2 regions of the Vibrio aerogenes genome follow, and region 2 is predicted to be linked to the other one. Evidence: riboswitches for the same ligand, from Rfam matches in the RefSeq annotation. Region 2 holds a riboswitch; the other holds the start of a gene.
The links. Region 2 has a riboswitch for cobalamin ahead of OCV29_RS18250 (cobalt-precorrin-5B (C(1))-methyltransferase). Riboswitches for the same ligand answer to the same signal wherever they lie in the genome.
Positions count from the first base shown of each region.

Region 1: it holds a riboswitch for cobalamin, as region 2 does, so the genes downstream of both, btuB (TonB-dependent vitamin B12 receptor) here and OCV29_RS18250 (cobalt-precorrin-5B (C(1))-methyltransferase) in region 2, are expected to answer to the same signal.

Region 1 covers NZ_AP024861.1:175,700-183,671, reverse strand. Annotated here, with positions in the region: gene murI (glutamate racemase) at 1-664, opposite strand, end outside; gene btuB (TonB-dependent vitamin B12 receptor) at 839-2,662, opposite strand; cobalamin riboswitch at 2,700-2,920, opposite strand; gene trmA (tRNA (uridine(54)-C5)-methyltransferase TrmA) at 3,073-4,182, shown strand; gene OCV29_RS00810 (YijD family membrane protein) at 4,241-4,612, opposite strand; gene fabR (HTH-type transcriptional repressor FabR) at 4,627-5,241, opposite strand; gene sthA (Si-specific NAD(P)(+) transhydrogenase) at 5,457-6,857, shown strand; gene lexA (transcriptional repressor LexA) at 6,941-7,558, opposite strand; gene plsB (glycerol-3-phosphate 1-O-acyltransferase PlsB) at 7,788-7,972, shown strand, end outside.
Region 2 covers NZ_AP024862.1:131,271-139,242, forward strand. Annotated here, with positions in the region: gene OCV29_RS18245 (AAA family ATPase) at 1-1,148, opposite strand, end outside; cobalamin riboswitch at 1,639-1,808, shown strand; gene OCV29_RS18250 (cobalt-precorrin-5B (C(1))-methyltransferase) at 1,957-3,144, shown strand; gene OCV29_RS18255 (precorrin-8X methylmutase) at 3,218-3,877, shown strand; gene OCV29_RS18260 (bifunctional cobalt-precorrin-7 (C(5))-methyltransferase/cobalt-precorrin-6B (C(15))-methyltransferase) at 3,877-5,163, shown strand; gene cobI (precorrin-2 C(20)-methyltransferase) at 5,160-5,924, shown strand; gene OCV29_RS18270 (cobalamin biosynthesis protein) at 5,935-7,572, shown strand; gene OCV29_RS18275 (sirohydrochlorin cobaltochelatase) at 7,569-7,972, shown strand, end outside.

The sequences.
Region 1 (7,972 bases), on a different replicon from region 2:
TCTGCAATAAGCCTTCTACTCTTTTCGCAATCGCATAACCAGAATCAATCAGGAGTGTCTCGCTGCCCAATACAGTCTGAATTTCATCTCTGATCAATGGGAAATGGGTACACCCTAAAACAGCAACATCAATTTGGTTGATTACAGGCTGGAGAACTTTTTGTATCTCATCAATATCAATAGTCTCTCCTCTCATCTTATTCTCTGCAATATCAACCAATGTGGTCGAACCCAGCCTGATCACTTCTTTTCCGGATGAAAAATCATTGATTAAGTCCGAGGTATACTGCCTGTTAACCGTCGCAGGCGTTGCGATAAGACCGACACGATGCCTGGCAAGCAGGCAAGCAGGCTTGATAGCTGGCACAACCCCCACTACGGGAATACTTAGCATCGTTCTCAGAGACGGCAGTACAATCGTACTTGCCGTATTACAGGCAATAATAACAATATCGATATCATGGCTTCGAACCATATTGCCAATGAGTAACCCGACACGTTGCAATAAAACCGAGGATGGTAATTCCCCATAGGGATAGGCCTCATTATCGAACAGGTAAATATAATTATGTTGCGGCAACAGCTGATAGATTTCCTGGTAGACGGACAATCCACCGACTCCGGAATCAAAAATAAGAATGTTAGATGCCAATGTGGACACGATATTAAACTGATTTATATAACAACTTATCCGCGAATAATACGCTTAAGTAAAAAAATGACAACGCCTCTCAGGGCATATCGGGGTAAAAGTTAAAGAAAGGGGGCACAGCTTATATAAAGCTGGTAGTGCAGTGCATAACTGCGCTACCAGAGATAATATATGATTCATTCAATTCTAAAATTGATATCGAATGTTCAGATAGTATGCACGTTCAGGAGATACATACCCTTTCGCTGTTTCATATTCTTTATCAAAGAGATTATCAATACGGGCATTTATAGTTACTGATTCACTGGCATAATAGCTAACCGCTGTATCAACAAGTGAGTACCCCCCCAAGACAATGTTATTGTATGGATAAGAGCTATAGTCAACATCGGGACGTTCACCAACAAATTGGTAACTGACTGACCAGTCAAGTTGAGAGAAACTAATCAACGCATTCCACTTATACATTTCTTTAGCACGGCGCTGGAGTTGTTGACCATTCTCATCTTCAGCATGCTTATATTCTGCACTAATCTGATGCTGAATGATTCCGGTATTAAATTCTGAAGTAAACTCAACACCTTTAATATTCGTTTCTCCATCCACATTCATGTATACAAATGTTGAAGGATTATAATCAATCAGATTATCGATCTTATAATTATATGCTGAAACAGACCACCCAATGCCCTGAATATCACCTTCAAATGATATTTCTGCATTTTTCGACTTTTCAGATTTAAGGTTTGTTTCACCATATGTTGGATCATATTGCTGGTATAGATTTGGCGCTTTAAATGCCGTGCCATAATTTAATTTCAGACCAAACTCAGGAATAAATTGATATCCGGCCCCAAGGTTATAAGTTGCACGCCCACCAAATTCCTGATTGTGATCCCCCCGAAGACTCGCTTCGAGTAACAATTTTTCCTTCTGATAAGATCCAAAGCCATATGCAGCGAAGTTTTCACGATCAAATCTATTCGAGTTATTGATATCACTATAAGATTCATTTCTCCAGTCAATACCACCACCAACCACTGTTGCAGGGTTCAATTCGTAGTGACTATTCCACTGAATATTTTGCTGATGAACTTTATCTTTTGTACCGGAGTCTTTTCCGGTTGATTGAGTATAATTCCACCCCCGCTGACGCTGTGTATTCATCATCAGAGATGAATGAAATTGTTCCTGTTCAAAGTTACCGCCCAGAGTGACCGCATAATCTTTCTTTTCACTTTCTTTAAGGCTGTGAAAAGAAGAAAAACTGCCATCATATTGATAGGTATTTTGATACATTCTTGCATGGCTGAATAACTGTATATGGTCGTTAACCTGATGCACGTAACCAATCAAGCCATGGCTGCTTTTAAACCCGTGTTTATCATTGTCATTAACGCCAGTAAGCGGATGCACATTGTAACCGTCGGTACTTTCATGACCAGCCGCTAAATTCAACTGGCTCTTTTCTGTGGTCTGTAATCCGGCAATTGCATTGATTTCTTTATAATCCAGACTTCCCAAGCCCACATTAACTTCTTTCACTTCATGCTCAGATCGGGCAATCGTAATAATATTGATCACACCACCGATCGCTTCTGAGCCATAGAGAGAGGCTCTTGCACCACGGATATATTCGATTCTCCGGATATAGTTCAACGGAATTTGGTTAAAGTCTACTGCACCTTTAGCAGCTCGGGCAAAACGGACACCATCCACTAAAACTAACACTTGTGAAGAAGATGTACCCCGAACACTCAGTGATGCATTTTGTCCCCGGCCTCCATTCTGAAAGACCTGGATCCCAACCAACCGGCGCAGCAGCTGCGGCAAACTCTTGGCCTGAGTTGTTTCGATATCTTCTCTTGTGATTAATTCAACATCAGCCAGAGTCGTACCTGCTGATTGTTCATATCGGTTTGCAGATACAATCACTGGTTCATCTGCATAAGTACTGCCTACATACGAAAACAGCGATGCAACCGCTATCGCCAAACATGTTTTATTCATTATTATTCCCTAAATCGCGTAGTCCGTCTGAAAGATAATCATTCTTCGGTCACTGGCAGGTCTTCGGACTCAAGAGCATGATGTGTAAACGCTGATTTACTCATCGCCTCCGGTTTAACTTCCCACACATGAATGAATTTAGTGCAGTGTTGACTCAACCTTTGTTCTCTTTTACCGCTGCGCGTCAGTTCTGGATTTGCACCAGATTCCCTTTTCAGTTCTGCACATGACAGAACCACCAGCCGCGACAGATAGTATTGAGCATTGATAGAGATGTCCAGATGTGAAGAATCACTATGCATGAAGGCACTTAACCGTAAAGATTACATATGAATTCACTAGACATTAATACTGAATTGAATAAAATCTGCGCTCTTCTGAACTTTCCCTTTTGATGACGAGGCTGAATTATGATGAATCCTGACACAAATGCTGCAACTTACCTGGAGCAACTGGAAAAAAAAGTCTCGACACTCAAAAATATGTTTGCTGACTTCAATGCACCGGAACTAGAGGTGTTTGACTCTCCGGAAAAACATTATCGGATGAGAGCTGAGTTTCGGGTATGGCATGAAGGTGAAGACCTTTACTACATCATGTTTGATCAGACGACCAAACAGAAATATCGTGTTGACCAGTTTCCGGCTGCCAGTCTGCTCATTAACCAGGTGATGCCGGCATTAATTGAAAAGATTAAAGCAACCGATATACTCCGCCACAAACTATTTCAGGTAGACTTTCTCTCGACACTCAGCGGTGAAATTTTGGTGTCACTCTTATACCACAAGCCAATCAATGATGAATGGGATGAACAAGCCCGCCATCTCAGACAGCAACTGATCCAGGATGGATTTCAAATCAATATTATTGGCCGCGCAAGAAAAATCAAAAAGGTACTGGAAAGAGACTATGTCACCGAAACACTCTCAGTATACGGCCAGCCATTCATTTATCAGCAAGTCGAAAACAGCTTCACCCAGCCGAATGGGAAAGTCGCTGAAAAAATGTTGGAATGGGCTGTGGATTGCACACGGGAGAGTCAGGGAGATTTGCTGGAACTCTATTGCGGTAACGGTAATTTCTCCTTAGCCCTGGCACAAAATTTCAACCGTGTTCTGGCAACCGAGCTGGCAAAACCATCAGTTCAGTCAGCCCAATATAATATTGCTGCCAATCATATTGAGAATGTGCAAATCATTCGTATGTCTGCCGAAGAATTTACCGAGGCAATGGAAGGAAAAAGAGAATTCCGGCGGCTAAAAGATGCCAATATTGATCTGCAAGGCTATCAGTGTGAAACCATTTTCGTCGACCCACCCCGCTCAGGTATGGACATTGATACCTGTAAAATGGTCCAGAAATATCCCAGAATTTTGTACATCTCCTGCAATCCTGAAACACTGAGGCAGAACCTGGAAGTATTGAATCAAACGCATAAGATTTCAAGGTTTGCTTTATTTGACCAGTTTCCATACACCCACCATATGGAAGCAGGTGTGTTGCTGGAAGTAAGATCGTAATTCATCAAAAAAGGGCGCGATCATCTGCGCCCTTCATCCACAAACTAAAACCTGAAGATTAATCTTTCCTGCCCCAATATCCCATTTTCTTACCTATCCACATCATCAATAACAGCGTCAGAATAATTGCCAGAAAATTAGATCCTTCTTCGGGGTATTGCGCTTTCATAAATGCTGAATGACCAAAAATTCCGACAAAGAAACAAGCGACGCCGACTAATGGAAAATCTTCTGAAACAGGATGTTGTAAATAAGACTGATACAGTGACTGAACCGCTAATGCCAATGCAATAAATGGAAAAATTGAGAAAGAAACTTCGCTCATTGTCAGCCAGGACAAAATAGCATCGCCGCAGACTCCGGCAACAAAAGCAAGTATCAGATTTTTTCGCTCCATACCGGAACGAAAGCTACAATCATTATTCGACATTCATTTACTCCATTTTACTGATAATGTTCACCTAATATACGGTAATGGTTTACTCCCTGAGCGATGATTCTCAACTGAATAATCAACCGCTCAGCTAACGCATCTCTTTCATTTTTATCTAAATCCATCGCTTCAGCACCTGAGCTGAAAACCAGCGTGACTGAAGCTTCAGCCTGAATCGCAGCCATATCACGTTCTACACCTTTGAAAACAAGATACTCAGTTAGTTCAGCCGAAAAATGCTGAATCTCTCTTGCGACAGCAACACGAAACTCATAGGAGATACCAGAGCGTTCCCGGAGTAACAATCTGAATACATTGGGATTACATTCGATAAATTCCATGAACGTTTCTACCGAAGTACGGATGACACTTCCTTCTTTAGCAATGCGTTGCCTGGCCTGACGCATCAGCTGGCGAAGTAGTAACCCCCCTTCGTCCACCATGGTCAATCCCAACTCATCCATACTTTCAAAATGTCGGTAAAATGATGTTGGTGCAATACCTGCTTCTCTGGTAACTTCCCGCAAACTCAGGCTGGAGAAACTTCGCTCAGCACTGAGCTGGCGAAATGCGGCATCGATTAATGAACGCCGCGTCTTCTCTTTCTGTTGCGCCCGAATTCCCATGAAAATCATTCCAAATAAAAACTAAACGAATCCCTACTATACCCTGAATACCTACTGCACCTAAAGATGGCAGACAACAGATTTTGTTCCATATCTGATAACTTACAATTCCATAACAGCGATCACCATCACTGATTCAGGCTGAATCTCATGCATATTGAATACGTTACGATAAGATTATATCTAATGTTCATTCATGGAAGGCAGAAAACATTATGTCACAGTCACATCATTTCGACGCCATAGTAATTGGTAGCGGTCCTGGCGGAGAAGGCGCGGCCATGGGACTGACAAAGGCCGGTTTAAATGTTGCCATTGTTGAGAAAGAAAGCAGTGTTGGAGGAGGATGTACGCATTGGGGAACTATCCCTTCAAAAGCTCTCAGACATGCGGTCAGCCGTATTATTGAATTTAATAACAATACGCTTTTTTGTCATAACAACACCAGCCTTCACAGCACGTTTTCCAATATCCTCAATCATGCAAAATCAGTCATTGATAAACAAACCCGACTGAGACAAGGCTTTTATGACAGAAACCAATGCGCTTTGTTGTTTGGATTAGCGAGCTTTGTCGACGAGCACACTCTTGAAATTACCCAACCTGACGGGAAGAAAGACCGATATACAGCCGATAAATTTGTAATCGCGACAGGTTCCCGCCCTTACCACCCTCAGGATATAGATTTTCATCATGAGCGTATCTATGACAGTGATTCAATTCTGAATCTCGCCCATGACCCAAGACATATCATCATCTATGGCGCAGGTGTCATTGGTTGTGAATATGCTTCCATATTCAGAGGGCTGGATGTCAAAACAGATTTAATCAATACCCGGGACAGGCTTCTTTCCTTCCTGGATAATGAAGTCTCAGACGCTTTGTCTTACCATTTTTGGAATAATGGCGTCATTATCCGCAATGATGAGACTTATCAAAAGATTGAGGGATCTGATAATGGCGTCATTGTTCATCTGCAGTCTGGTAAAAAAATGAAAGCAGATTGTCTGCTTTATGCAAACGGCAGATCCGGTAATACAGAGTTGTTAAATCTTTCTGCTATAGGGATTACACCTGATTCCAGAGGGCAGCTGAAAGTAAATCAAAACTATCAGACTGACAGCGATCATATCTATGCTGTAGGTGATGTCATTGGTTATCCGAGTTTAGCCAGTGCTGCTTATGATCAGGGAAGGTTTGTTGCTGAAATCATTGCAACCGGACAGGCACAAAATCACTTAATTGAAGATATACCAACAGGCATCTATACCATTCCGGAAATCAGTTCAGTTGGCAGAACAGAGCAAGAGTTAACATTGGCCAAAATACCTTACGAAGTTGGCCGCTCTTCATTTAAACATCTGGCCAGAGCGCAAATAGCCGGGACAGAAGTGGGTAACCTGAAAATTCTGTTTCACCGGGAAACAAAAGAGATTTTAGGGATTCACTGCTTTGGCGAAAGAGCTTCAGAAATCATTCATATTGGTCAGGCAATTATGGAACAAAAAGGTGAAGCGAATACAATTGAGTATTTTGTAAACACAACATTCAATTATCCAACGATGGCTGAAGCATATCGGGTTGCTGCATTGAATGGCCTGAACAGACTATTCTGATTTTAACCGAAAAGGCCGGAAACGGCCTTTCATTCACGTTCTTCAGTTTGAAAAACTTTCAACACGGTCTCTTCTGCCCAGAATTACATCCAGTCCGTATTTCTGATGATACCGACGGCAATGCCTTCAATTGTCAGCGCTTCACAGGTTAAATCAACTTCAATGGGGGAGAATTCTTCATTCTCTGCATGCAGCCGTACAACAGATCCGTTCTTCTCAAGCCTTTTCACGGTTACATCATCTTCCAGCCGTGCCACAACGACCTGACCATTGGTGACATCCTGAGTCTTATGTACGGCCAACAGATCACCATCCATGATCCCGATGTTTTTCATACTCTCTCCGTGAACCCGCAAAAGAAAGTCAGCCTGTGGTTTGAACATCATAGGATCAACCTGATAATGGGTTTCAACATGTTCCTGAGCAAGGATTGGCTCTCCTGCTGCAACCCGACCAATCAGCGGGAGTCCCTCCTCGCCATTTGAAGCATCAATTAAAATACGAATACCTCTGGATGTTCCGGGAACAATCTCAATCACTTGTTTACGGGCCAGTGCTTTCAGATGCTCTTCTGCAGCATTAGCGGAACGGAATCCCAGCTCACGTGCTATTTCGGCCCGTGTTGGGGGCATACCGGTATCTTCAATACGGCTTCGTATCAGATCAAATACTTCTTGCTGTCTTGCAGTTAAAGGCTTCATAATCCACCTGTTTTTTTATACAGTTAACTGTGAGTATATCCAGTATCAACTTAAATGAAAAGCTAAAGTCCCCATATTTTCAATTGTAAGTTGCACAAAGCGAATATCAGTGATAAAAGTCAGCCGGACTGTGAAAGGTTTTATCTGTTTTTGATATCCGGATGATCCGGTACAGATAGCACCATTAATATTCATTTTTATACCATTCACCCTTGAGAGTTTGCATCTTATGTCTTCCCGGCAATCTATGGTTCATTCACTTCTTAAATTACCTGTTCGTCTTTTTGCAAAAGGAACTGTTGTCCCTGCGGATCCTGTCAAAGACAATCAAATCGACAGGCATAAACCAGTCGTTTATGCCTTGCCGTTCCAGTCAGATATTGATTTACTGACATTAAAGAAGCACACAGACAG
Region 2 (7,972 bases):
GAATCCAGACTCTCAATGTAAGACGTTGATATGGTCGATAGCTGTCCTGCCAGCGAATCTAAGTCAGCAGTATAGTTAGAGTAGAAGTCTGAGTTGTTGATTTTCAGTAGATTGGGAACCCGGGATCGCTCACGTTCAATCGACCCAATAAGGGTTTCCAGATCTTGACGCAGTTCTTCGGACTCCTGATTAAAATGCTTGTCCAGCTTCTCCCACAAATCGTCTGGAAGATCACTCCCACAAAATGCGCATTTATCTCTTTTCTTTTGATGGTGACCTCTGGCAGTCCTGACCCAATTTTCCAAAGCTACATCGTTTAACAATTCTTGGATTGGTTCAGAAGCCTGTATTTTTTTTTCGATTAGTTCTTTAGCCTTTAAAATGATCGTAGAGTATTGAAGGTTGAAGTTTGATGATTCAGGGATCTCTGGTTTGAGTTCTTCTCTTAGGAGTTCATAAAACTTCTCTACTTGCTCATCAGAAAGCACAGAGTAAGTATCTTTTGTAACAGTCGAGATATCTGCCCTGATTTTTGTGACATTGTAGTTAGCATCACCAAAGGATTTATTGTGCTTGATTCCAGAGTCAGCTTTATTAGCTTTATCACGTAATTTTCTCTCCAATTCTGACGACTTGTTCTTATAGTCTTGTTGGGCTTCTTTGAATCTCTCGTTTGCAACAAGAAACTCTCCTTGCAATCCAGACTTATCTTCTTCGCTCCCCAGTTTGGCTTCATTCTCTTCGATTTCTTTTTCAAGGTTTGTATTATCTTCACCCAAGATGGCGAACGAATTGATGGTCTGCCCGTCATTAACAATGAAATGCAGGTTGTCCCGAACAAAATCTTCATTAAAAACCCGGATAATTTGACCATGATTTTTTAGTGAGTTTTGTGTAACAGTACTACCGCCATCAAAGGTCAATTGAAACTTTGGTGAGTTATATTTATCTGAGATATATCCAGTCTCTAAAGCTCTGAGGATCCGAGAAAGTGTTGTTTTCCCAGAGTAGTTGCGCCCATAAAGAATATTTAGTTTTTTACATTCTGCGATGTTGTTTCCTTTATCTCGCATAGATGATGACCATTGAAAGTTGTCATATACTGCCATACTTTCTATTGAGTCTATTCTCTTTAGGTGTCCGCTCATGCTCATCTCAACTAATTATGCCTAATGGTTATTTATTCTTCGAATTGCTCATTAAAATATACGATTATCCTTGGTCATCACAGAGAGTTGGGATATGTACAAACTCACCAAACGTCTCCCATCAACTCCATAACAAAAAAGTAGCACATCAACAAGAAACCACACAATTCAGGGCAAAAATCCTGGACGGATTTTTGAGGTTTTGTGCGCAGGATGCGCTTACAAAACCGTTCCGGCCAGCGCCCACCAAAAGGATTTTCTGGATACTCTTTCATCCGGGAAAGAGTATCTGGGGCGCGAGCACCAAGCGCTGATTGGATCAACAAAACTTAATAGCGCACCAAACCATCCACAGAAGCCAGAATCTTCCGCACCATCTACAAAAGTCAAAATCTTCCGAAAAACCAATTCAAAACAAAACCTCCCAGATAATAAATCTCATTCAACCAACATTGATGAACATCATATCCGCCAGCGCTCACCCTGTGAGAGACTCAACCACGCGTTTAGTCCCTACACATACAGCATCATTCTGATGTGGCAGGTGAAAAGTGAATCAGGTGAGAATCCTGAACTGTACCCGCAACTGTAAGCGGCCTTGTGTTTCCGGTGTGAAATGTCAGCCCGTAAGTCAGATCCTGCTAAACGAAGTATCAGTTACAGAACAATCTGGGCGGGAGCACTCAGAGTCGTCTTATCCTGCGATTTCTCCTGCCCTTGTTGTCTTTAAAATATGAGATTAATGTGCATCGGTGCATATTGTTCTCTCTTAATGATCTGTTTCAGGGAATGATCAGGGAATGTGTACGTGGGAAAATTAAAACGTTCAAAGCACCACTCAGAGTTGCGCCAGGGTTATACCACCGGGGCATGTGCTGCTGCGGCTGCACGGGCCGCGGTCAGAACGCTGATAACCCGCGAGTTATCAGATGATATTGCGATCCGGTTGCCGAACCACGATTGGGTGACTTTTCCACTGGTCCGCCTTGAACCTGTTTTTTCTGAAATTGTTTTTTCTGAAACGCACCGGCCCGAAAACGCGCTGCCTGAAAGCGTTCAATTCAAAAAGAATACCGAAGTCACGGCAGGCATTATCAAGGATGCCGGGGATGATCCGGATTGTACTCATGGGCTGGAAATTCAGTGTACTGCCCGCTGGTGCGATGAGCCGGGGATTCACCTGAAAGGGGGCGTTGGTGTGGCGACAGTCACGCTTCCCGGTCTCGAATTGCCGGTGGGTGAGCCCGCGATCAACCCGGTGCCCAGAGCACATATTGCCGAAATGGTTCAGCTTGAACTGGCACAAGTGCCCGACACCATCAGCCAGCAATATGGCATAGAACTGACCATCTCTGTGCCCGGTGGCGAAGAAGCCGCGAAACAAACCATCAGCGAGCGGCTTGGGCTGGTGGGTGGTATCTCGATTATCGGTACCCGCGGCACAGTCAAACCTTTTTCAACCTCGGCTTATGCGGCATCGGTCCGGCAATCGATCCAGATTGCCCGTGCCAACGGGCTGCACCATGTCATCCTCACGACCGGCGGCCGGTCTGAAAAAGCAGCCATGACTCACTTCCCGCAAGCCTCTGACATGGCCTTTATACAGGCCGGGGATTTTATCGGCGTGGGCCTGAGAGCAGGTAAACGTTACGGTATCAGTCAAGTCTCATTGGTGACCATGATCGGCAAGCTGGCAAAACTGACTTCAGGCCGGATGATGACCCATGTCTCCGGGCATGCCATTGACTTTAATCATCTCAGCCAGCTTGCCGCAGAAACACAGCTCCCCGATGCGGTGTGCCAGCAAATTGCGCACGCCAATACAGGCAGACATATGCTGGAACTGGTGCGCGAACATCAGCCGCAATCTTTCCTCAACCGGCTGTGTGAAGAAGCCAGAAAACACGCGAGTCAATACGTTGCCGGTGCATCAGAGATTGAAGTGATATTGATTGATTTTGATGGCACCCCGTTGGCAGGAGCAAAGAAAGGTTAAATAACAAGCTGCTTATCAGGATGTATCTGGTCAGATAGCAGTCATAGATAAACAAAGATCAGGCGAAAGTAACATGAATGCAATGCAACAAATGACCCGTCAGGGACGGGCGATTGAAAATGACTCATTTGCCATTATCGACCATGAAATCCAGCAGTTTCATGGCGGTCATCAGTTTGATGAGAGGCAATGGCCCGTGGTCAGAAGAGCGATTCATACCACGGGAGATTTTGAATTCGCCCGGCTGTTTCAATTCAGCGCTGGTGCGGTTCAGGCCGGGATTCGCGCCTTAAAAGCCGGTGCGCCGGTTGTCAGTGATGTCTCGATGATCATCAGTGGCCTGAGTGCGCAGCGCCTGTCGATCAACCACAATCAGGCCTGCTGCTTTATCGGTGATGAAGACGTGATTGCGACTGCAAAGGAGAAAGGCGAAACACGGGCCATCTGGGCGATGCGCAAAGCACGGGATCTTGGCCTGCTGGATGGTGCGGTGATTGGGATCGGCAATGCCCCGACAGCACTGTATGAAGTGCTGCGGATGGTGGAAGCCGGTGAAATCAAACCGGCGCTGATCGTCGGGATTCCGGTGGGATTTGTCAAAGCCGATGCATCGAAACAGGCGCTGCTGGAACAGACAAAAGTCCCGTACATTGTCAGTACCGGGCGCAAGGGCGGCAGCCCCATTGTGGTCTCGACGATTCACGCCCTGCTTTATCAGACGGTAGAAAAATAATGGCAAATATTGTTGTGATTGGGGTGCCGGAAGATGGCTGCCTGAGCTTAACCAGCCGCGCCGTCAGTGCGGTGTCTCAGGCGAGAGTGGTTGCCGGACATCCCCGCCACCGGGTCTGGTTTCCGCAGTTTGAGGGCATCTTTCTGGATATGACACAGGGTTTTTCAAACTGGCTCAATCAGGTGATTGATCAAAGTGAAGAAGGCGATGTCGTGGTGCTGGCTTCGGGTGACCCGCTGTTTTTCGGCATTGGTGGCACTTTATTGAAGCAGCTTCCGGCCAGTGACTTATCATTTATTCCGGCGCAAAGTTCAGCGCAGTTAGCCTTTTCACGGCTGGGACTGCCGTGGCATGACGCCGCTTATCTGTCTTGTCATGGCCGGGGTTTAAACGGGTTGGTGGCGCGAATGCAGCAGGGCGCTCTGTTTACCCTGCTGACGGATAAGACCAACACGCCACAAGTGATTGCCCGCCACCTGAAAACCTATCACGAAACGCACTGGACACTCACGGTGTGTGAACAGCTGGGCAGTCCCCGTGAGCAAATCCGAACATTTGGTATTGATGAACTGGCTCAATGTGAGACTGAATTCGATCCGCTGAATATTCTGGTAGCCCAGCGGGGCAGCCCTGCGCTTTGGGGCGGTCACGGGCAGTTCGCAGCCGATGAAAGCTTTTTGAAGCGTATGCCGCAAAAAGGGTTGATCACCAAACAGGCTGTCAGACATCTGGCGCTCACCGCAATGTGTATCCGACAGGATGATGTGGTCTGGGACGTCGGTTCCGGCTCCGGTTCGATCGCGATCGAATCCGCCAAATTTGCCGCCAGAGGTCAGGTATTTGCTGTGGAGTGCAACGACGCCTGTTTTGACAGTCTTCAGGCGAACATTTTTGCACATGGCACCGATCATGTTCAGCTGATCACCGGGTCTGCACCGGCAGCGCTGGCGGACCTTCCCAAACCGAATGCGGTGTTTGTCGGTGGCAGCCGGGGCGAGATGGATGCGATTCTGACCGGGGCCTGGGCGGCTTTGCAGGCAGGTGGCAGGCTGGTGGTGAGTGCAGTGACGATGGATACGGTGTCAGAAGTTTATCAATGGGCAAGTGCCTGCGAACTTCAGTTTGATGCTCAACTCGTCAACATCTCCAATACGCAGCCGCTGGCGCATTATCAGCGTTATCAGGCCGAAAATCCGATTCATCTCTTTTCATTTTCTAAAGAACAATCATTTGTAAAAACGCATTTATTTGTAAAAAAAACAGTCGTCTCAGAAGGAAACTCATGAATAATAATCAATATGGTCAGTTGTATGCGGTCGGTGTGGGGACAGGAGATAGTGAGCTGTTGACGCTCAAAGCCGCCCGCCTGATTCAGGAAGCGGATGTGATCGCGATTCCTGAAAAAAACAAAGGGCAAGGTGACTCCTTTGCCTGGGAGATTGTAACCGGCGCCATCCCGGAAGCAGAGATTGACGGAGAACGCTGTTTTCTTCACTTCCCGATGACCCGCAACCCTTCGGTGAATGTCCCGGCCTGGCAGGCTGCGGCCATGGCGATTCATGACCGGCTCAGGCTGGGGCAGTCCGTGGTGTTTATTACCGAAGGCGATCCTTCGGTCTTCAGCACCTGGAGTTATATTCAGCAAGAGCTGGAAGACATCATGCCGGATGTGGTGCCGGTGATCGTGCCGGGCGTGACTTCGGTGACAGCAGTGCCGGCGGCGACAAAAATTCCGCTGGCGGAAGGTAAAGAACGGTTTTGTGTGGTACCGGCGACGTATGGCATCGACTGTCTGGAGCGACTGGTCAAAGAGTTTGACACTATTTTGCTCATCAAAGCAGGCCGGATGATTGCGCCGCTCTCTGCCAAATTAAAAGCGCTGGGACTGGAAGATACCGCGACGTATGTATCACACGCCAGTACCGACAAAGAAGAAATCTACCGCAACCTTGAGGATGTGCCGCAGGAGCACCGTTACTTCTCGATGGTGCAGCTCTCTATCCGTCAGCGCCGGGGTGTGCTGCGCGGCAGTCAGTCAGCAGCGTAGGCGGGGGGAGATGATGAAATTAGCCATTTATGTCATTACCGTGCAAGGTGCAAAGCAGGGAGAGAGACTGAAAAGAGCGCTGCCGTTTTGCGATCTGTTTGTCGCACCGGTTGCCTTTGATGACTGCGCCAAAGCTGCGCGATTAACATTGCCTTTGTCTGATTTTGTGGCCGCCCGTTTCAACCAGTATGACGGACATATTTTTGTCTGTGCGGCGGGGATTGTCAGCCGGATGATTGGCCCTTTACTGGCTGATAAGCGCACGGATCCGGCGGTGGTCTGCCTGGATGAACAAGCCCGGTTTGCGATCTCGATGCTGTCTGGTCATCGTGGCGGCGGCAATGCACTCACTGAACGGGTCGCGCATCTTGTGAAGGCGACCCCGGTGATTACCACCGCGTCTGATACGTCGGAAACACTTTCTGCCGATATGCTCGGTGCACCTTTTGGCTGGACGCTTGACCCAATCTCTGAGCCAGCTTTAACCCAAGTCTCTGCCGCGATTGTCAATCATGAGCCGGTAATTGTGGCGCAGGAAGCCGGTGAACGGCACTGGTGGCCTTATGAAAAACGGATGCCTGCTCATCTTCTCACACATTCTTCGCTTGACGGCATCGACAGTCAGCAATTCAAAGGTGCCATTCTGATCAGTGACCGGCTGTTCTGTAACCGAGAGTATCCGCACCATTCCCCGGATATCACTGGCTGGGAGAATAAACTGGTGCTGTGGCGGCCTAAATCGCTGGTGTTGGGGCTGGGGTGTGACCGCAACACGCCGGTTTCCGTATTGAAAGCCGGGTTAGCTGCTTTCAGTGAGCAGTTTCATCTGGCGTTAGAGTCGGTTCAGGCCATCGCCAGTATTGCACTGAAAGCCGATGAAGCGGGGTTGCTCGCGCTTTCCTGTGAGATGCACTGGCCGTTTACAACCTTTGATGCAGAAGTGCTGGATGGCATCGAAGGCATTGAAAACCCTTCAGATTATGTGAAAAAAGTCACCGGCAGCAACTCGGTGGCCGAAGCGGCGGCGCTGAAGCTTAGTGACACCCGTCAGTTGCTGGTGCCCAAATGGGTGTTTCAGCAGGATGGTTTTCATATGACGGTCGCCTGCTGCCGCCGGGAATACAGTGAATCACTGGTCAGACACAAGCGTAAAAACTGGTTCACTCCGTCTGAGGAACAATCGAACCCAATCAAAGTGAATGCCTACGGCAACGAAGTGGTTGCAGGGTATCAGTGTAAGCCGAAGCACGTCGATCTGAACCGGCCCATGTTGTTTCACAAACACCATATTTTGCTGTGTGAAGGCCAGCGATGCGCCAAAGGCGGCAGTAAGAATTTAGCCCATGATTTGCGGGGAATTCTGAAAGAACTCGGGCTGGCAACCGGGGAGAAGCGGATCAAAATCAGCCGCACCATGTGTGTCGGCGCGTGCCGCAACCGGGCCACCATGGTGGTGTATGAACGTGCTGAAAATCCGGCCTCAACCCTTTCCCCCAATCATGGTCAGTGGTTGCGTGGCGTGGAAAATTTTACCCTGCAACAGTGGCAGGACATCTTTGTGGCGTTATCAGAAAATAAGCCGTTGCAACACGTCATTGATGATCAATATTTTGCAGCGATTGAAGAAGTGGAAAGAGTGACACAATGAAAAGATTAAGACATTACAACCAGGGAACAGCCATTGTGTTGAGCTGTTTTGGCTCCGTTGTTGCCCAGCAGCGCTATCAGGATTTGATCAGGCAGGTGCAAAAACGATATCCCCAAACTGAAGTCAGAATCGCGGTCAGCTCACGGATGGTGATGAAAAAACTGGCTGAGAAAGGGGAAGCCTGTCAGCATTTGCCCGCGGTGCTGGCATCGCTTGATATGGCAGGCTATCAGCGGATTCTGGTGGTGTCCTGTTATCTGTTCCCGACCGACGAGCACAAACAGGCCGGGCTGATTGTTGAAGGATTTCAGCATTTCTCTTTATCGGCGATTGACTTCACGCCCGCGATTATCCATCACACCCACCGGGCCAACGATCTGCTGGCCGCCCTGAATCGACG